Regions from separate parts of the Micromonospora sp. NPDC023966 genome, predicted to be linked through region 1. Evidence: riboswitches for the same ligand, from Rfam matches in the RefSeq annotation. Region 1 holds a riboswitch; each other region holds the start of a gene.
What was found. A riboswitch is a leader RNA that binds a small molecule or an ion and turns the genes downstream of it on or off. The one in region 1 is predicted to bind cyclic di-AMP.
Positions count from the first base shown of each region.

Region 2: it holds a riboswitch for cyclic di-AMP, as region 1 does, so the genes downstream of both, AB0F68_RS01530 (NlpC/P60 family protein) here and AB0F68_RS05405 (C39 family peptidase) in region 1, are expected to answer to the same signal.
Region 3: it holds a riboswitch for cyclic di-AMP, as region 1 does, so the genes downstream of both, AB0F68_RS24970 (transglycosylase family protein) here and AB0F68_RS05405 (C39 family peptidase) in region 1, are expected to answer to the same signal.
Region 4: it holds a riboswitch for cyclic di-AMP, as region 1 does, so the genes downstream of both, AB0F68_RS21985 (hypothetical protein) here and AB0F68_RS05405 (C39 family peptidase) in region 1, are expected to answer to the same signal.

Region 1 is NZ_JBEZZJ010000002.1:279,479-284,428, reverse strand. Features, by position in the region: gene AB0F68_RS05415 (hypothetical protein) at 1-352, shown strand, start outside; gene AB0F68_RS05410 (hypothetical protein) at 515-1,312, shown strand; cyclic di-AMP (ydaO/yuaA leader) riboswitch at 1,643-1,784, shown strand; gene AB0F68_RS05405 (C39 family peptidase) at 1,999-2,829, shown strand; gene AB0F68_RS05400 (alpha/beta fold hydrolase) at 2,937-3,689, shown strand; gene AB0F68_RS05395 (CDP-glycerol glycerophosphotransferase family protein) at 3,697-4,950, opposite strand, start outside.
Region 2 is NZ_JBEZZJ010000001.1:325,720-330,669, forward strand. Features, by position in the region: gene AB0F68_RS01525 (peptidoglycan recognition family protein) at 9-2,042, opposite strand; cyclic di-AMP (ydaO/yuaA leader) riboswitch at 2,267-2,404, shown strand; gene AB0F68_RS01530 (NlpC/P60 family protein) at 2,473-3,453, shown strand; gene dcd (dCTP deaminase) at 3,514-4,092, opposite strand; gene AB0F68_RS01540 (pyridoxamine 5'-phosphate oxidase family protein) at 4,171-4,716, shown strand; partial or broken gene AB0F68_RS01545 (zinc metalloprotease) at 4,786-4,950, opposite strand, start outside.
Region 3 is NZ_JBEZZJ010000023.1:79,709-84,658, reverse strand. Features, by position in the region: gene AB0F68_RS24980 (LLM class flavin-dependent oxidoreductase) at 1-65, opposite strand, end outside; gene AB0F68_RS24975 (glycoside hydrolase family 3 N-terminal domain-containing protein) at 235-2,070, shown strand; cyclic di-AMP (ydaO/yuaA leader) riboswitch at 2,214-2,386, shown strand; gene AB0F68_RS24970 (transglycosylase family protein) at 2,386-3,042, shown strand; gene AB0F68_RS24965 (YbaB/EbfC family nucleoid-associated protein) at 3,154-3,603, shown strand; gene AB0F68_RS24960 (M4 family metallopeptidase) at 3,704-4,950, opposite strand, start outside.
Region 4 is NZ_JBEZZJ010000017.1:90,548-95,497, reverse strand. Features, by position in the region: gene AB0F68_RS21995 (AAA family ATPase) at 1-689, shown strand, start outside; gene AB0F68_RS21990 (cation diffusion facilitator family transporter) at 780-1,694, shown strand; cyclic di-AMP (ydaO/yuaA leader) riboswitch at 1,838-1,968, shown strand; gene AB0F68_RS21985 (hypothetical protein) at 1,973-3,040, shown strand; gene AB0F68_RS21980 (hypothetical protein) at 3,142-3,654, shown strand; gene AB0F68_RS21975 (SRPBCC family protein) at 3,656-4,108, opposite strand; gene AB0F68_RS21970 (STAS domain-containing protein) at 4,288-4,647, opposite strand.

The sequences.
Region 1 (4,950 bases):
CTGTCCCTTGTGGTGGGTGGCGCGCTGGACCGCCCGGATGCTGGCCAGCCTGGCCGTGCTCGTCGCCTGCTCGTTCGGCGCGGCGACGCTGCCGATCGGCGGGGCCGCCACCGCACCGGTGGCACCTACCGTGGCGGCCTCCGTCGATGGCCTGGCCCTCCGGGCCGTTGCCGTCGAGGCTGCCCCCAGGATCCTCCGGGATGACGAGGCCGTCGACCGGCCGGCCGTGTCGGCCGGTGGGCTGGGGTCGGTGGGGGCGCTCCGGGCCATGACCCGCCCGGCCGACCGGCCGCTCGTTCTGGCCGGGCTGGTCCCGGCGACCGTCGGCTCCCGGGCCCCGCCCGCGGGCTGACGCCCCCGTGGGCCATCGGCCCGCGCCCGCCGCACCCACCGAACCTCACCCCCGCACCCGCCCGTCGGCGGCCCGGCGGCACCCTTTCCCCGGTGCGCCCCCGCCGCTCCCACGGGTCGTGCGGACACCTCTCCGCCACGTTCTCTCTGTGAGGTGCCGACCATGCCGCAGACCGTTCTTTATCACTTCCTGACCGAGGTCCCCGAGGCCGCCGCGATCTGGTCGGCCCTGCTCGTGCTCGCCCTCGGGGTGCTCGCCGTGCTGGTCGCCCGCCCGGAACGGGACGACGGGTCCGACCCGGCTCCCGACCCCGCTGCCGAGGAGGCCGCCCGCCGGGCCGATCTGCTCCGGTACGCCGACGAGGTGGCGGTGGCCGCCGCCGGCGCCGCCCAGACCGCCCGCCGGCGGCGGGAGCAGTGGCTGACCGTCCAGGACGAGGCCGAGCGGGCCTGGCGGGCGTACGACGAGGCCGAGGCGGCCGCCCGCCGATTCGCCGGCGCCGCCGCCCTGCCCGCGCCGCACACCCCGCGCACGCCGGCCGAGTACGCGGCCCGGGAGCGCTGGCTGCACCACGCCGCGATGACGGCGCACTGGCGGGGCTACCTGACCGCCCGGCAACTCGCCGACGTGCTGGCCCACCGCAACGGGTGGGACCCGCGCCGGCACCCGGCCGAGCAGGAGATCGTCCTGGCCCGGGCGGTACGCGAGGGCCGTCGGGCCGGCTGGGCGGCGGCCGCCGAGCGGGAGCGGCGGGCCTGGCGGGACGCCGAGTCGGCCGCCGAGGCGGCCCGCACCCTGGCCGCCGAGGCGTACGCGGCGACCGCCGCGCTCCGCCCCGCCCGCGCCGACGAGGCCGCGGCACCGGTGAAGGGGCGGGACGAGGCGGCGACGGTGCGGATCCCGGTCCAGGGGTCGGCCGCCGTGTCCGGCGCGCGCTGGCGCCCCGCCCGGGTCGGCTGACGCCTGGCCCGATCCGGCTCGCACCCACGGGATCTCGGCCGAATCGTTACCCGAATTCCGTGAGCCCGGTCACCCGTCCGCCGGAAACGGTCATCGAGGTCAGGCCGGCCTATTGGCCCCGCAATTCCAGGGCAGGTCGCCACCGGATGTCCGCTTTCCGCCGGACGGTGCCGCCGTAACTGCTCGTCCCATTGAGTGAAGTCAGTGACCGACTGTTCCGATATCCGTAGTGGTGCACGAGGTTTAAGCAGGTGGGAGCGCTTGGCAGGCGAGGTACCCACCGGTAGTGTCGGCGCGTCCGGAGCGGTTTTCGATCGCAAGTGGCGACGCCGCGCCGACCCGCCTAATCGTGCTTCCACGAACCGGGGACCCACAGCAACACCGGGGTGAATCCGCGGGCCACGGCCTGCGGTAGGGCGTACTTCCCGCCCGAATCCGTCAGCTAACCCGGTCGGCGGTCACGGAAGGAGTGCCATTCCCCGTGCTCACCACCCCCCGCTCGTCCCCCCGCCTCCACGGCATCCCGGTGCCGGCGCTCGCCTGACGGCGACCGACCCCGGCAACCGACCCGATCGCCCGGCCCCCGGGCGCTCCCTTTCCGCGGCAGACCCGCCCCGCCAACGCGCGTGAGTTCCTCCGCGCGTCGGGCCGGTGTGCGCCGCTCACGCACCGTGGAGGAAGAACCCGTGAAGCACCACCTGAAGCGCCAGCTGCGGCGCCTCGTGACCGAACGCCCGTACCAGATCCTCGCCGGCTCGGCCGTGGCACTCGTGCTGGCCGGCGGCACCGGCGCCGCCGTCGCCGCCACCGACGACGCCCCGGTCCGGGAGAACACCGCCGCCGTCGCCGAGCTGGGCTCCCGGCTCGGTGAGGTCGCCACCCGGGGTGAGGCCCGGGTCGCCGTCCCGTCGCCGTCCGCCTCGCCGAGCGCGTCGCCGTCGGTTGCGAAGTCCGCCGTCAAGGCGGCCAGCACCGACCCGGACACCACCCGCCCGGCCAAGCCGAAGCCGCCGTCAACCAAGGTGCTCGACTACGACTACGAGGCGCAGACCACCTACTGGAACTGCGGCCCGGCCGCGGTGCGGAACGCGCTCAGCGCGAGCGGCGTCGAGACCACTCAGGAGGCGATGGCCGGCCCCCTCGGCACCACCGAGAGCGGCACCAACTCCGCCGAGGACACCACCCGGGGCCTGAACCAGATGGTCAAGGGCAACCCGTACCGGACCCACATGTTCGGCGGCTCGGCGAGCCCGGCCGAGATGGACCAGCTCCAGGCTGACGTGGTCGAGGCGATCACCGACGGCCGGGGCGTGGTGGTCAACGTGGCCGGGGACGCCACCGACACCGACGGCGGCTGGCACTCGTTCCCGGGCGGCCACTACATCGCGGTGGTCGGCTACAAGAACGACGGCCGGACCGTGCGGATCGCCGACTCGGCGAACCCGGCGCTGCCGGCGTACTGGATTACCACGATCGACCTGGCGAACTGGGCGGCCACCCGCGGCTACTCCGCCTGATCGAACCCCTCCCGTCGGGCACCGGCTCCTCCGAGCCGGTGCCCGACGTCGTCGCGCCGGCTGTCCGCTCTCGCGCATGCTGTCCGTCCGGTGGCACACTGCGCCCTATGGGCGACGCGACGGGTACCCGCCATCTGCTGCTTCTGCACGGCATGGGCGCCACCGGTGAGGTGTGGCTGCCGTGGGCGCCGCTGCTGGAGCGCCACTGGGCGGGGCGCTGGCTCGCCCCCGACCTGGCCGGCCACGGCTGGTCGCCGCCGCTGTCCGCGTACTCCTTCGAGGAGCTGGCCCGTCGGGTGCTCGAAGGGCTCGGCCCGGTGGCCGAGCGGCTCGGCCCCCGCGACCGGCTCGTGCTGCTCGGGCACTCGCTCGGCGGGGTGGTGGCGCTGGCGCTGGCCGCCCGGTCACGGCGCCTGCCGGTCGACGCGGTGGTCGGGCTCGGCATCAAGGCCGTCTGGTCCCCGGCCGACCTGGAGAAGGCCCGCGAGCTGGCCGCCCGCCCGGTGACCTGGTTCGCCACCCGGGACGAGGCGGCCCGGCGCTACCTGCGGGTCTTCGGGCTGGCCGGGCTGTTCGCCCCCGACCATCCCGTGGTGGAGGCGGGGCTGCGCCGCGAGGACGGCCGCTGGCGGCTGGCCATGGACCCGGCCGCCTTCGCGGTGGGCGAGCCCCGGCTGCCCGCGCTGCTCGCCGCCACCGACGTCCCGGTGCTGCTGGCCCGGGGCGAGCAGGACCCGATGGTGAGCGACGCGCACCTCAAGGAGCTGGGCGTCCCGGTCGCCACCCTGCCCGGGCTGGGCCACAACGCGCACGTCGAGGACCCGGCGGCGGTGCTCGCCCTCCTCGACCCGTACCTCTGAGCGCCGGTCAGGCGGTGGGGGAGAGCGGCGAGCCTTCCCGCGGGGCCGGCGCGGTCCAGTCCGCTGCGAGCTGCCGGCGGGCGGCGTCGAGGAACACCTCAGCGTACGAATCGGCCGGGAAGTCACCCAGGTAGCGGGTCCGGGTGGCCCAGCGGGCCGCCGCCTTCGGGTCGGTGTCCAGCAGCTCGGTGAGCACCTCGTCCACGTTGGACATGTCGCGGCGCAGCACGTAGCCGGAACCGGCCAGCGGGAACCGCTCGACGAAGTGCTCCCCGTCGACGCCCATGTCGGTGACCGCGTACGGCTTGCCGGAGTAGAGCCAGTCGGAGATCACCCCGGAGACGTCCGCGACCAGCGCGTCGGCGCGGTTGACGCACTCGGTGAGGGTCAGCTCGCGCCCGGCTGCCGCGCCCCACAGGTGCGCCCGGCCGGTCTTCGCCCGGTCGGCGGCGAGCAGCTCGGTGAGGCGGGCCAGCTGCCGCGCGGAGGCCGGGTTCTGCGCCGTGTACGGGTGCGCCCGCAGGATCACCGTCGCTCCGCGGTCGAGCAGCCGGCGGATCACCGTCTCGGCCACCGGCAGCGAGCAGTAGTTGGCGTCGGCGTGGTGCCCGGTCCAGGTGGGGGTGTAGAGCACCGTCGGGTGGGCCAGGCCGGGGGTCGGCTCCCGGCGTACCTCGATGGCCTCCACCTGGGGGCGGCCGACCACGACGAACTTCTCGGCGGGGATCTCGACGCCGGCCCGGGCGTACCGCTCGATGGCGGCCGGCCCGGCCACGAAGATCTTGTCGAAGATCGCCGAGACCGGGTTGGCGCTGGGCGCCTTGTCGCTGTCGCCGTGGTGCAACTGGACGTGGGTGAGCTGCGAGAAGCGGATGCAGTGGCTGTTCTTCGCGCCGTGGTTGACGTAGAAGGCCGCCCGCAGGCTCGGCACCAGCGCCTCGTCCATGGTCTTCAGCGTGGGGCAGAAGACGACCGGCGCGCGGGTCGCGGCGGCCACGGTGTGCAGGAACTCGGGCTCGCGCAGCAGCACCAGGAACGGCCGGCCGATCCGCTCCAGGTAGGGCAGCCACATGGTGACCTGGTACTCGGAGCCGGGCGGGGCGGAGAAGTAGAGCAGGAACTCGGGCTGGTGCCGGCGCAGCGCCCGGCCCACCGGGCCGCCGCCGGCCGGCGGCCGGAACCGGCGCCGGGCCAGGTCGAGGCCGACCGCGCCGCAGCCCGCCCCGACCAGCAGCGCGGCGGCCAGGGCCACCCAGGCGGG
Region 2 (4,950 bases), on a different contig from region 1:
TGGTGTGCTCAGGACGTCTGTGCGGCCGGCAGGATCTGTACGTCGTCGAGGTTGACGAACATCACCCGGTGGCCGAACTGGACCTGCACGTACTTGTTCTCGCCACGGACGACAGTCCGGTCACCCGGGGCGGAACCGTCGAACGAGACCGCCCGGTAGTACTCGCCCGGCAGGACGCCGCCGACCGCGTACCGCTGGCCAGCGGGGAAGGTGTACTGCAGCGGCGAGATGGTCTGGTACGGGATGTAGGACGGGTAGGCCGCCTGCTCCGGGTAGGCCCGCCCGTACACTGGGATGGTGGCCTTGCCGGGCTTGGGGGTCACCACGAAGCCCGCCGCCCACTTGGCCGTGGGCGCCGAGGCCGGATTGTAGAACCAGGCCTTCTGGCCGAGGTACCAGATCGCCGTCCAGTCACCCTGCACGTCCGCCAGCGCATACGTCTGGCCGGCGGAGGCGCGGGCGCCGTGATCGGAGATGTACATGGTGTTCGGCGTGCCGTTCGGCCGCAGCCCAGGGTCGTTGACCAGCGGGGCGGTCGCGCTCGGCGCGGTGCGCAGGATGACCGAGGACGAGCCGCGCAGCGGGCAGGGCTCAGCCGGGGGCACCGGGCCCGGTGGCAACGGGGGCTGCTGGTTGCAGCCGTAGAAGGCCGGCTTGTTCGCCGCGTAGTCCGGGTCGATGGTGACCAGGCCGGTGTTCGGCGTTCCGGTGGACTTGAGCGGCGCCTTCAGCAGATCGAAGTAGTGCGACCAGTCCCAGTACGGGCCCGGGTCCCAGTGCATGTCATCGACCAATCCGGCGGTGGTCCCGGGGACGTTGTCGTGGCCGAGGATGTGCTGCCGGTCCAGCGGGATCTGGAACTTCAGCGCCAGGTGGCGGACCAGCTTGGCCGAGGCCCGGTACATCGCCTCGGTGTACCAGGTGCCGCGCCCGGCGAAGCCCTCGTGCTCGATGCCGATGGACTTGGCGTTGACGTACCAGTTGCCGGCGTGCCAGCCGACGTCCTTGGCCTTGATGTGCTGGGCGATATACCCGTCCACCGAGCGCAGCGTGTAGTGCCAGCCCAGGTAGGTCACGTCCTGGACCTGGCCCACGCTGGGGCCGAAGTAGCCCTCGGTGTCGTGGATGACGATGTACTCGAGCTTCTGCTGTGCCGGCCGGTTGCCGATGTCGTGGTTGCCGTAGTCCCAGGTCTGGGTCTTAGGGATGTAGTACTCCCCGTACGGTGCGGGGATCCACTCGCAGGCGAGCCGCACCGGGCACTCCAGGCCGTCCGGCCGCTCGGCGCGGCGCAGCCCCAGCTTGTGCAGCCCGGACTGGTCCGGCGTCACCGCGGTGGCGGCCAGGGTCACCCGCTGGCCGTCGTCGGTGGTCCGGGCCGCGCCGAGGCCGAGCTGGTCGTAGACCTCGTCGGCGAAGGCCGCCGCCGCGTCCTCGGTGTCCGCGCCGGAGTAGCGGGCCACCGCGCCGTACCAGGCCGCCGGGTCGCTGCCGGCGCCGACCGGCGCACCCAGCTCCTTCTGGTACGAGGCAAGCAGCGCCGCCCCGCCCCGGATGTTCGCGGCCGCGTCGGTCCGCAACGTCTCCTCGGTGAGGCCGGTGAGCGCCGCGGCGGCGTCGAGCGTCTGCAGGGACGCCTGCGGCAGCACGTCATCCGCCGGTGCGGCCGCGATGGCCGGGTCGAGGGTGAGCGGGCGCGAGTCGTCGCCCCGCGGGTCCTCGTTCTCGTCCACGTGGCCGCTGGCCGGGGTCGCGAGGACCTGCTGGGCATCGGTGAGGTGCATCGGGCCGTAGCCGCCGCTGGTGCTCGGCTGGCCCGGGTGGGTGTCCCAGCGCGACTCCAGGTACGACACGCCGAGCAGGACGCTCTGCGGCACGCCGTACTCCGCCGCAGCGGCGGCGTACTGCTCCTGACGGTCGGTGGTGGGTTGGGCGGTGAGCGGTTCGGCGGCCACCGGGCCGGTCGCCACCAGGGCCGTGGCCGCCGCGACGGCGGCTGCCAGCAGCATCCGTCTGCCCGACGGCGGGGGTGAGAGGTGCATCGAACCTCCAGACAGGGATGGGGGTCACTGCGTCCTCACCCTCGCCCCACCCACCCTCCGGGTCAATACCTTTCCAGCAGGTAATCTCGCATGAAGAAAACCTTCATCCACGATCGGGGCGACATACGGAGTGTCACGGCGTCTCGGGTTGCGGATCGGTAACGGCCATCTCTACTCTGGTCAATCGTCGGCCGACTGTTTCACCGACCAACCCGGGTGGTGACGGTCCGACACCGCCGAGTCGCCTTCGGGCGAGCCGGGGACCCAGGTAACTGGGGTGAATCCGCAGCCACTGCGGTAGGGCGGCTCCCTTCCCGCCCGAACCCGTCAGCTAACTCGGTAGGCGGGCACGAAGAAGGAGTACGGAAGCCCGGTGGCACACCATGCCCCGCGGCCACCGTCAAGCCGGTCGGTCGACCGGTCGACGGCTGTGCCGCGTTCCCGCTGGTCCCGCTTCACCACCGCCCTCGCCGCCCTGGCCGGCACCGCCGTCGTCCTGACCGGCGGCGCCACGGCGGCCCATGCCGAACCGTCGGTCACCGAGATCGAGCGCCAGATCGACCAGGACTGGAACAAGCTCGAACCGATCATCGAACAGGTCAACGCCACCCGCGAGCAGCTCGCCGTCAAGCGCAAGCAGGCCGCCGCGCTCGGCAAGCAGATCGCCCCGCTCCAGGCCCGGGTGGACGCCGCCCTCGGTCAGGTGGGCGGGCTCGCCGCCGACGCCTACAAGGGCGACAACAACCTCTCCACCGTCAACGCGCTGCTGGGCAGCCGGTCGCCGAGCGAGCTGGTGGACGGCCTCGCACTGCTCGACCGCTTCGCGAACCGCCAGCAGGAGCAGGTGCGGACCGTCGCCGAGCTGCGCGACCAGTTGGCCGCCAAGAAGCGGCCGCTGGACGAGATGATCAGCGACCTGGCCCGTACCGAGGCCCAGCTCGCGGCGAAGAAGAAGCAGATCGACGCCGAGATCGTCAAGCTCCAGAAGCTCCGTCTCAAGGTCTACGGCAACGGCGGCGGCGGTCCGCTGCGCCCCGCGCCCTGTCCCGCCGGCTACCCCGGTGGTCCGGCCGGCGTCGCGGTCAAGTTCGCCTGCGCCCAGATTGGCAAGATCTATGTCTGGGGCGCCGCCGGCCCCGACCACTACGACTGCTCCGGGCTCACCATGGCGGCCTGGGCCAAGGCCGGCGTCTCGCTGCCGCACAACGCCCGGCAGCAGCACGACGTGACCAGGCGGGTGAGCCGGAGCGAGCTGCGCGCCGGTGACCTCGTCTTCTACTACAGCGACCTGCACCACGTCGGCATGTACGTCGGTGACGGCTGGGTGGTGCACGCCTCCCAGTCCGGCAAGCCGATCACGATGAAACGCGTCGACGACGGCCAGATCAACAGCTACGGCCGCCCGGGCTGACCGGTCCGCAGGGGCTCCCGCGTCGCGGGGGCCCCTGCGCCGTCACGGCGTCCGGCTCCGTCAGCGGGTCGGCCAGGTGCGCCAGTTCTGCCAGGACCGGCTCGGGGTCGGTCCGCGCTGCCCCTGGTAGCGGGACCCGTAGACCGCCGAGCCGTACGGGTGCTCGGCCGGCGAGGAGAGCCGGAAGATGCAGAGCTGGCCGATCTTCATGCCCGGCCAGAGGGTGATCGGCAGGTTCGCCACGTTGGACAGCTCCAGCGTGACGTGACCGGAGAAACCCGGGTCGATGAAACCGGCCGTGGAGTGGGTGAGCAGGCCGAGCCGGCCCAGGCTGGACTTGCCCTCCAGGCGCCCGGCGAGCTGGTCGCCCAGCGAGATCACCTCGAGCGTGGACGCGAGCACGAACTCGCCGGGGTGCAGCACGAACGGCTGGCCCTCGGGCACCTCCACCATCGAGGTGAGGTCGTCCTGCTGCACGGCCGGGTCGATGTGCGTGTAGAGATGGTTGTTGAAGACCCGGAACAGCCGGTCCAGACGTACGTCGATGCTGGACGGTTGCACCAGCGTGGGCTCGAAGGGCTCCAGCGCGAGCGTGCCCGCCTTGATCTCGGAGACCAGGTCGCGGTCGGAGAGCAGCATCGGAACACCATAGCGACCGGTACGGGTGACCTGCGTGTCGGACTACATCTTCGTACACCTGTTCGATAGAATGTCCGCATGGCTTCCTGGTCCGAATTCGCCGCCGACGAGCCCCGACTCGCCGACGAGATCCGCCTCCTGTTGCAGCAGTACGGGCCGGGTTTCGGCTACCTCGCCACGGTCCGCGCCGACGGCGGCCCGCGAGTGCACCCGGTCTCCCCGGTCATCACCGACGACGGACTCTGGTGCTTCGTCATCGACTCGCCCAAGCGTCGCGACCTCGAACGCGACGGCCGCTACGCGCTGCACTCCTTCCCGCCGGAGGAGAGCGACGACGAGGCCTACGTGGCCGGCCGGGCCCACCCGGTGACCGATCCGGCGACCGTGGCGCGGGTGGCCCGGATCGGCCGGGCCGCGCCCCAGGGCGACTGGCGGCTGTTCGAGTTCACCGTCGACGTGGCGATGCTGACCCGGCGCGACCAGGTGGTTCGCCCCGCCGGCGGCCGGCCGGAGGTGCGGGTCTGGCTCGACCCGCGGGCGACCGCCCCGGTCCGACATGACCCCCTGGCCTCGGAAGGCCGGCGTGGCCGGCACGGCTTCGACACCCGCCGCCCCGCGGCCTAGCCCTACTCAAAAAGCTGGTGCCGGTCCCGTCCGAGGACGGAACCGGCACCAGCTTGTGGTGCGCGACGGTCAGGCCGCGCGGTAGGCGTTCCACGCGGTCAGCATGCGGCTCGCCTGACCAGGGGTGAACTGGTACATGCACGAGTCGTAGGTGTAGTCCATGAAGTTGGTGATCGGGTCCAGGCCCGCCGTGGTGCAGGTGTCCCGGCCCGTCGGGCACTCGAAGGCCGGCGA
Region 3 (4,950 bases), on a different contig from region 1:
TCGAACCGGCCGGCGGTGGGTGTGACGAAGCCGCCGAAGGCCAGCTCGTGTCCGTAGTCGGTCATGCCGTCCCGCCGCCTCCTGCCGATCTTGCGCGAACCCTGCCCACGGTAGTCCGGCCCGGCGCCGGCCCGCCGGGCGGTTCCGGAACCGGCAAGGATTGTTCACAGTCGATGCCCGCGGGCATAGGGTGCCGGTGAACGGCCTCAGCGTTCCTCCGGGAAGGAGCGACCCGTGATCCGTCACCACCGCCGCCACTGTCCCCTCGGTCTTGCCCTCCTGCTCGTCGCCGTCACCGCCCTGGCCGTGCCCGCGCCGGCCACCGCGGCCGGCCTGCCCTACCAGGACCCGACGCTGCCCGTCGCCACCCGCGTCGCCGACCTGCTCGCCCGGATGACCCTGGACGAGAAGCTCGGCCAGATGACGCAGGCCGAGCGCGGCTCGGTCACCGCGAGCGACCTCACCACGTACCGGCTCGGCTCGGTCCTCTCCGGCGGCGGCTCCGCGCCCACGCCCAACACCGCCGCGTCCTGGGCCGACATGTACGACGGCTTCCAGCGCGCGGCTCTCGCCACCCCGCTCGGCATCCCGATGATCTACGGCGTCGACGCCGTGCACGGGCACAACAACGTGTACGGGGCGACGATCTTCCCGCACAACATCGGCCTCGGCGCGACCCGCGACCCGGCGCTGGTGCAGCAGATCGGCCAGGCCGTCGCCGAGGAGATCACCGGCACCGGGGTGGACTGGAACTTCGCGCCCTGCCTCTGCGTCGCCCGCAACGACCGGTGGGGCCGCACCTACGAATCGTTCGGCGAGACTCCGGACCTGCCGTCGAACCTGTCCACTCTGATCACCGGCCTGCAGGGCAGCAGCCTCGGCGGAACCACCTCGGTGCTCGCCACCGCCAAGCACTACATTGGCGACGGCGGCACCACCGGCGGCGACGACCAGGGAAACACCCAGCTCAGCGAGGCCGAACTGCGGGCCATTCACCTGCCCCCGTTCCAGGCGGCCGTGCAGCGCGGGGTCGGCTCGGTGATGATCTCCTACAGCAGCTGGAACGGCATGAAGCTGCACGGCCACCAGTACCTGATCACCACGGTCCTCAAGGGAGAGCTGGGTTTCTCCGGGTTCGTCGTCTCCGACTGGAACGGCATCGACCAGATCGACGGCGCCGCCGGCTTCACCGCGGCCGAGGTCAGCACGGCGATCAACGCCGGCATCGACATGGTGATGGTCCCCACGGCCTGGAAGACCTTCCTCAGCACGCTGCGCGCCGAGGTGCAGAACGACCACGTGCCGATGAGCCGGATCGACGACGCCAACCGGCGCATCCTCACCAAGAAGTTCGAGCTGGGCCTCTTCGAGCGGCCGTACACCGACCGGAGCTGGACCCCGACGGTGGGCAACGCCGCGCACCGGGCCCTGGCCCGGCAGGCCGTCCGCCAGTCACAGGTGCTGCTGAAGAACAACGCCGGCGTCCTGCCGTTGGCCCGGGACAACAACAAGATCTTCGTGGCCGGCAAGAGCGCCGACAACATCGGCAACGCCAGCGGCGGCTGGACGATCTCCTGGCAGGGCTCGTCGGGCGCGATCACCCCCGGCACCACCATCCTGCAGGGCATCCGGGCCACGGTGGGTCCGACCACGACGGTCACCTACAACCAGCGCGGCACCGGCATCGACGGCACCTACCGGGCCGCGATCGCCGTGGTCGGCGAGACACCGTACGCCGAGGGCCAGGGCGACCGCACCGGCAGCATGAGCCTGGACCGGGACGACCTGCGGACCATCGCGACCCTGCGGAACGCGGGCGTGCCGGTGATCGTGGTGCTGGTCTCCGGCCGGCCGATGGACATCTCGGCCGAGCTGCCCCGATGGGACGCGCTGCTGGCCGCCTGGCTCCCCGGCACCGAGGGCGGCGGCGTGGCCGACGTCCTCTTCGGGGGGTACGCGCCGACCGGGAAACTGCCCATGACCTGGATGAACTCGGTCAGCCAGCAGCCCATCAACGCCGGCGACGGGCAGGTCCCGCTCTTCCCGCAGGGCTACGGCCTGACCTACTGAGCCGCGACTCATAAGGCACCTTCGGACGGTGCGCAACTCGGACGGAGGGACCTTCGCTCGGCCGGGTGAAGAACTTCACAAGAGGTGGGCGATGGGCGGAAACCCTTCCTAACGTCGTATCCGTTCGCGATCGCGGACACCACGGGCCGGTAACGCCTAATCCCGCCGCCGGCCCGGCGGTACCTGGACCTCGGGCGGGAGCGGGGGACCCACACGTTCCTCGGTGCACGACACCTCGGGGTGAAGCCGCCTCCGGCGGCCGGGCTCCTCGGCCCGAACCCGACAGCTCACCTCGTCGGCGTGGAGGAAACCCACATGGCAACTGAATACGTCGCCCGTCATCGACGGACCGCTCAGCGACGCACCGCCGTCGGCGCACTCGTCGTCGGCGCCGCCACCGGCGCGGCCGCCCTGCTCGGCCCGGCCGCTCCGGCCAGCGCCGCCGCCGTGAACTGGGACGCCGTCGCACAGTGCGAGTCCGGCGGCAACTGGCACATCAACACCGGCAACGGCTACTACGGCGGGCTCCAGTTCTCCCGCAGCACCTGGAACGGCTACGGCGGCCAGAAGTACGCCAGCCGGGCCGACCTGGCCAGCCGCAGCGAGCAGATCGCCATCGCCGAGAAGGTCCTCGACGGGCAGGGCATCGGCGCCTGGCCGGTCTGCGGCAAGAAGGGCGGCTCCACCAAGAAGTACGCCAGCAAGGACTCGGGCTCGACGAGGTCCACGAAGAAGGCCACCACGGAGCGGTCGTCGCGCGGCGACCGGCCGGCCACCCGCAGCGAGCGGCGCAGCGCGCCCAGCACCGGCGGCGCCGGCAGCTACCTGGTCCAGCCCGGGGACACCCTCTCCGAGATCGCCGACGCGAAGAACGTCGCCGGCGGTTGGCACGCTCTCTACGAGCGCAACAAGGGCGTGGTCGGCGGCGACCCCGGCCTGATCTTCCCGGGTCAGCGGCTGCGCCTGCGCTGAGACCCCACCGCACCACGAACGCCCGGCCGGGGTTCCCGGCCGGGCGTTCGGTTGCGTCGGGGCCGGTTGCTATCGTCACGGTGCTCGGAAAGACGTGAAGAAAGCGCGGATATGACCAACGACCCGTTCTCCGCGGCCGCGAGCCTCGACGAGCTGCTGACCAGGACGCAACAGGCACTGTCCGCGATGCGGTCCCGGGCCGCCGAGCACACCGACGGCGCGCCGGCCGAGCTGCTCCGGGCCGAGGGCGCCGCGGCCGGCGGCCGGGTCCGTGCCGTCGCCGTCCAGGGTGGCCGGCTGGAGTCCGTCACCGTCGACCCGGGGTTGGCCGGGGAGCCCCTGGAGACCGTCTGCGGGCACGTGGTGGCGGCCGTGAACGCCGCCCTCACCGAGCTGGACGCCCGGGTCAGCGCCTCGGCCCAGGCCGACGTGGACGCCCTCGCCGCGCGGCTCGGCGGCCTGCCGGAGCAGTCCGCCCGGGACATGGAGCGGTTCAGCCGGGCGATGGAGGGCGTCGCGGCCCGGATCCGCCGCGACGGCGCCGGTTCCCGCCCGGCCTGACGCCGCGCGGATCCGCAGTTCCCGGACCCGCTCCCAGCTACGGCGGAGACGACGAAGCGGCCGGCCGTCGGGAGGACGACGGCCGGCCGCTCCGGTGTGGTCAGCTCAGCGTGACCGCGGTGTCGTCGACGACGAAGGAGGTCTGCAGGGAGCTGTCCTCCACGCCGCTGAACGAGATGGTGGCGGTGGTGCCGGCCAGCGACGAGATGTCGAAGGACCGCTGCACGTAGCCGGTGGCCTTGTTGAGGTTGGAGTAGGTGGCCAGGGTGGTGCTGCCCGCCTTCACGGTCAGCTTGTCGTAGGCGGTGGTCGTGGTCGACTCCGCGCTGTCAATGTGCAGCCAGAAGCTCAACGTCGCCCGGCAGCCGGCCGGGATGGACACCGACTGGCTGAGGGTGTCGGTGTGCGTCGTGCCGTAGCCGTCGAGCCACGCCTTGTACGAGCCGCCGTGGGCCGCCTGGGCGGTGTCGTTCGTGATAACGCCCGAGCTGGCGGTCCAGTTCACGTTGCCGGACTCGAAGCCGGGGTTGGCCAGCTTCTGGCCGGTGCAGCTGCCCGACGGCGGGGTGGTCGTGGCGGTCGGCGTCGGGGTGCTGCCCGTGCAGGTCGCCTCACCGGTCTGCGCCGGCACGCTGATCGCGTTCCAGGCGGCCTTGACCGCGTTGAACTCGGTGCAGCTGGTCGGGTAGAGGTTCTTCGCCGCCTGCAGCGTCCAGACGCGGTACTTCAGGTACGAGGAGGACGAGGTCTTCAGCAGCATCGCGTTGTACATGATCTTCATGGCCTTCTGGATGCCCAGGCCGGTCACGCTGCTGCCGTTGCAGGTGGAGCTGGCGGGCTGGCCGTTGGTCGGGCTGCTGCCGTTGGCCAGCAGGTAGAACCAGTGGTTGCCCGGGCCCGCCGCGGCGTGCACCTCGGTGCTCGGGATGCTGCTCGAGTAGCAGTTCGGGTCGCCCAGCGCCGACGGGTTGTACATGTTGCGGATCGGGCCGCTGCCCACCAGGTTGACCTTCTCGCCGACCAGGAAGTCGGGAGCGTCGTAGCTGGACGGCTCGTTGGCGAACCACTCGGTGGCCGCGCCGAAGGTGTCGGCCACGAACTCCTGGGTGCCGGCGCCGGAGATGCCGCCCGGAGTGTGGTCGTCGATGCCGTGGCCGATCTCGTGGGCCACCACGTCGAGCGAGCCGATCCACTGGCCCGAGGTGTTCTTGCCGATCTGGACCTGGGTGCCGTCGTAGTAGGCGTTCTGGTCGTTCAGGCCCACCCGGATCGGCCAGTAGCCGCCGTTGCCGTCGGCGCCGTTGCGGCCCAGCCACTGGGCGAGCATCTTGTGCTCGGTCTGCGCGG
Region 4 (4,950 bases), on a different contig from region 1:
TCGCCGACCGGCAGCGCGCCGCCCGGGCCGCGGCCCGGGAGCGTCCGGAGGACTACCGCGACTACGCCCACGTGGTGGTCGACGAGTCGCAGGACGTCTCGCCGATGCAGTGGCGGATGATCGGCCGGCGCGGCCGGCTGGCCTCCTGGACGGTGGTGGGCGACCCGGCGCAGACGGCCTGGACCGGCGACCCGCAGGAGCTCGCCCGGGCCCGGGACCAGGCGCTGGGCCGGCGCCGCCGGTACCGCTACGAGCTGACCACCAACTACCGCAACTCGGCGGAGATCTTCGCGGTGGCGGCCGCGGAGATCCACCGCGTCCACCCGGATCTCGCGCTGCCCACCGCGGTCCGCTCCACCGGCGTGGCGCCGGTCGAGCTGACCGTGCCCGCCGTCGAACTGCCGGCCGCCACCGCGGCGGCGGCCCGCACGCTGCTGGCCGAGGTCGAGGGCACGGTGGGCGTGATCACGCCGGTGCCACGCCGCGACGAGGTGGCCGGCTGGCTGGGCGACCTCGGTGGCCGGCTCCAGGTGGTGACCAGCCTCCAGGCCAAGGGGATGGAGTACGACGGGGTGGTGCTGGTCGCACCGAGCGAGATCCGGGCCGATCCCGGGTCGGGCGTCCGCACCCTCTACGTGGCGCTCTCCCGGGCCACCCAGCGCCTGACCACGCTCGACCCGGTCGGCTGACGACGGCTCCAGCCGCGGCGTTCACTTGCACATATAGCGATGTGAGCATAGATTGAGCCCGGCCGGTGCGACGGACGAGAGGGTGTGGGCGTGGGCGCAGGTCATGACCACAGCGGCGCGGTGGTCAACGCCGCGCACCGCCACCGGGGTCGACTCTGGGGCGCCTTCGCGCTGCTCACCGCCCTGATGGTGGTCGAGGCGGTGGCCGCGTTCGCCACCGGCTCGCTGGCCCTGCTCTCCGACGCCGGCCACATGTTCACCGACGTCCTCGGCATCGGCATGGCCCTCGCCGCGATCACCGCCACCCGGCACGCGGACACCGACCCGCAGCGCACCTTCGGGCTCTACCGCCTCGAGGTGCTGGCCGCGCTGGCCAACGCGGTGCTGCTCGGCGCCGTGGCCGTCTACGTCCTGGTCGAGGCGGTACGCCGGTTCGGCGAGCCGCCGGAGGTGCTCGCCGGGCCGATGCTCGCCGTGGCGGTGCTCGGCCTGCTCGCCAACATCGCCGCGTTCGCGCTGCTGCGCCCCGGCGCGGAGGAGAGCATCAACCTGCGCGGGGCGTACCTGGAGGTGCTGGGCGACCTGCTCGGCTCGCTCGGGGTGATCGGCGCCGCCGTGGTCATCGCGGTCACCGACTGGTGGTGGGCCGACCCGCTGGTCGCCGTGGCGATCGGGCTGTTCATCCTGCCCCGCACCTGGCGGCTCGGCCGGGCCGCGGTCCGCATCCTGGTGCAGGCCGCCCCGGAACACCTCCAGGTGACCGCGGTGCACGACCGGCTGGCCGCGGTGCCCGGCGTCGCCGAGGTGCACGACCTGCACGTCTGGACGCTCACCTCGGGCATGGAGGTGGCCTCGGCGCACCTCACCATGGCCCCGGGCGCCGAGGTCGGCGAGGTGCTGGCCGCCGCCCGGGCCGCGCTGCACGAGGACTTCTCGATCGACCACGCCACGTTGCAGATCGAACCCGGAGCGTCGCCCGGGGCCTGCGGCGCGGTCGAGTGGTAATTAGGACAATCTTAAATTCAAGTGGCTATTGTACACTTATGCCGGTTTTGACCGGGGCACGTGCTCCCACCAGCGGAGCCGTCCCGGGCCAGCGCCGGTAGGCTCGGTCGCGGCCTCCGCCGGGCGGCGCCCACCGGCGCCTGCGGTGGCCGTCGCCTAATCGCCCGCAGGGCGAGCCGGGGAACCACGTTCGTGGGGTGCATCCGCGTCAGCGGTAGGGATCTTCCGTCCCGAACCCGTCAGCTAACCCGGTCGGCGGTTGACGGAAGGACACGTGAATGCCCCCAGTGGCACCTGTACGACGGACGGTCGCCCGGTTGGCGGCCCTGCTCGTCGCGACGCTCGCCCTCGGCGTCGTGACCGCGCCGGTCTCCCCCGCCTCGGCGGCTCCCCCGACCGGTCTGCTCGCCGCCGCACCCGGCGACGACGAGGGCGGCACGCCGGCGCTGCGCGCCCAACTCGACGCGGCCAGCAAGGGCTGGCTGGAGGCGCGGACCGCGCTGAACCGCTCGGTCACCCGGCAGCAGCAACTCACCGCCCAGCTCAAGACGGTCAACGCCGAGTTGACCGTCCGGGACGCCAAGGTCGGCGAGATCGCCGGGGTGGCGTACCGGGCCGGGCGGATGGGCACGGCCGCGGCGCTGCTCGACAGCAGCAGCCCGCAGGGCTTCATGGACCGCGCCGCGGCGCTGGAGCAGGTGGCCGCGCACGAGGACCGGGCCCTGCGCGACCTGATCGAGACCCGGGACGAGGCCACCCGCACCCAGGATGCGCTCACCGGCGAGATCCAGGAGCAGCGCAAGCAGGTCGCGGTGATGGCCAAGCGCAAGCAGCAGGCCGAGCGCGCCCTGGAGGTGGCGAACAAGCGGGCGTCAAGCAGCGGCGGCGGCAGCGTCCAGGGCACCTCGTCGGCGAACGCCAAGCCGGCCCCGCGCAACGCCGACGGCTCCTGGCCGCCGGAGTCGTGCAGCGTCAACGACCCGACGCCGGCCGACGGCTGCATCACCCCGCGTACGCTGCACGCGCTCCAGCAGGCCAAGGCGGCCGGCTTCACCCGGTACGTCTCCTGCCACCGGCCCAGCGGCTCGGGCGAGCACCCGAAGGGGCGGGCCTGCGACTTCGCCGCGCAGAAGGACGGCTTCGGCGGCGTGGCCACCGGCGGCGACAAGACCTACGGCAACAACCTGGCCGCCTACTTCATCCGCAACGCCGACGCGCTCGCCGTGCTCTACGTGATCTGGTACAAGCAGATCTGGCTGCCCAGCAGCGGCTGGAAGGCGTACAGCGGCGGCAACGGCGACCCGTCCAGCGACCACACCAACCACGTGCACCTGTCGGTGTACTGACCGCTCCGCCCCGGCGACACCCGGCCTACGCCCCACGGCGTACCCCGGGTGTCGCCGGGCGGCCCACGACGCGGCGCCCGCGGCGGCCGAGCATCGGGGGCATGAGTAGACGACTCTCCCCCGCCGGACGCAAGGCCCTGCTCACCCTGCACCTGGTCACCTCGCTGGGCTGGCTCGGCGCCGACCTGGTGCTGCTCAGCCTCGGCGTGGCCGGGCTGCGCGGGGCCGACCCCGACGTGGTCTATCCGGCGGCCGCGCTCCTGGTCACCTGGCTGTTCGCCCCGCTGAGCGTGGTGGTCTGGCTGTTCGGGCTGGCCAGTGCGCTGCTCACCCCGTGGGGACTGCTGCGCTGGCGCTGGGTGCTGGTGAAGTTCGCCGTCACCACGGTGGTGCTCACGCTCGTGCTGCTCCTGCTCACCCCGCGGGTCCGGCACCTCGGTGAGCTGGCCGGGGCGGCCGACGCCCATCTGCGCGTCGACCTGGTGGTCGCGCCGACCGTCTCCAGCACGCTGCTGCTCGTCGTCACGGTGCTGTCCACGTACAAGCCGTGGGGGCGGCTGCGGCCGGCCCGACCGGCGGCCCGGCGACCGGTGCCCGCCGGACGCGCCGGCTGAGTCAGGCCGCCGACCCCTCCAGGGTGGCGCCGAGCCGGCTGGCCAGCCCGAGGTGGGCCGCCCGGGCCTGCCGGAAGGCGTAGCCGAACAGCGGCGCCGGGGCGGAGAGGGTGATCTCCACGTCGATCCGCACCACCCCGTCGGGCTCGTCGCGCAGCCGGGTGTGGTTGCGCACCGTGGTGGCCGGCTGCTGCCGGGCCACGGTGACCACCTCGTCCTCGTTGGCGATCAGCACGTCGGCCTGGTAGGTGACCGGGAAGTGCAGCGGGCCGAGCGCGAGCCGGTCGGTGATCGCGTAACTGGCCAGCGCGCCCGGCCGGGGCGGCAGTTGCCGGACCCGGACGATCAGCGGATGCAGCTCGCCCTGCCGGCTCAGGTCGCCGAGCAGGGCCACCGCGTCCGCCCGGGTGCACCGGGCCTGCACGGTGTAGCTGAAGCTGTCGCTGCTGAGCAAGCGGTACCCCCTCGCCGTCGTGGGTCCGCACGATCGTCCCGTACCGGAGCCGGGCTGGCAACGGGTCGGAAGTCCCAGGCCGCGTGCCGGGCGCGCCGCACCGGACCGGCGAGCCGGCGGAGCACGCGCGGCCCCGGCGCCGTCAGGGCGGCGAGCTGGAGTCGATCAACAGCGGACGCTCAGGCGCCCGGGAGCACCTCGGGGGTGCTGTCGGCGAACCAGGGCTCGGGCGCGCCGAAGAGGCCGAGCAGGCCGGTCACCCAGAGCTGGCGGTGCACGAACCGGCTCGGCTCGGTGACCACCAGCTTGACGCCGCTGACCTCGCAGGTCTGGAAGCCGGCGACCATGGCGCTGATGCCGACCGAGTCGATGAAGGTGACGAGCCGCATGTTGAGCTCGATCCGGGAGGGGCGGCCCTTGGCGAGCACCTCGGCAATCGCTTCCCGCACCTCGTACGCGGTGTCGACGTCGATCTCCCCACGCGGGGCGATCTGGACCACACCACCCGACAGCACCGACTTCACGATCGACAGGCTCACGCGAGCACCTCCACTCGCCCATCTGGGCGCCTCATCAGTACGCGGGCCGCGACCGAGAGTATTCCTCCGACGGCCTCGGTCGCCACCCCTCGGGATGAGCAATTCGCGGACTGGGCACACCTGGGCATCCCAATCCGGACCTTCGGTCTCCCTTTTTCCCCGCGGCGCGGGTCCCAACCGGTCGGTCGACCGGTCACGAGGCCGCCCGATCCGCCGACCCAGGGTAGCGGGCCGGCGCATGCCCGGGTGGCACCCGCCCCGGCGCGTTCGGGTGGTTCGTCCGGTGAGCGCCCTGCTCGGCCG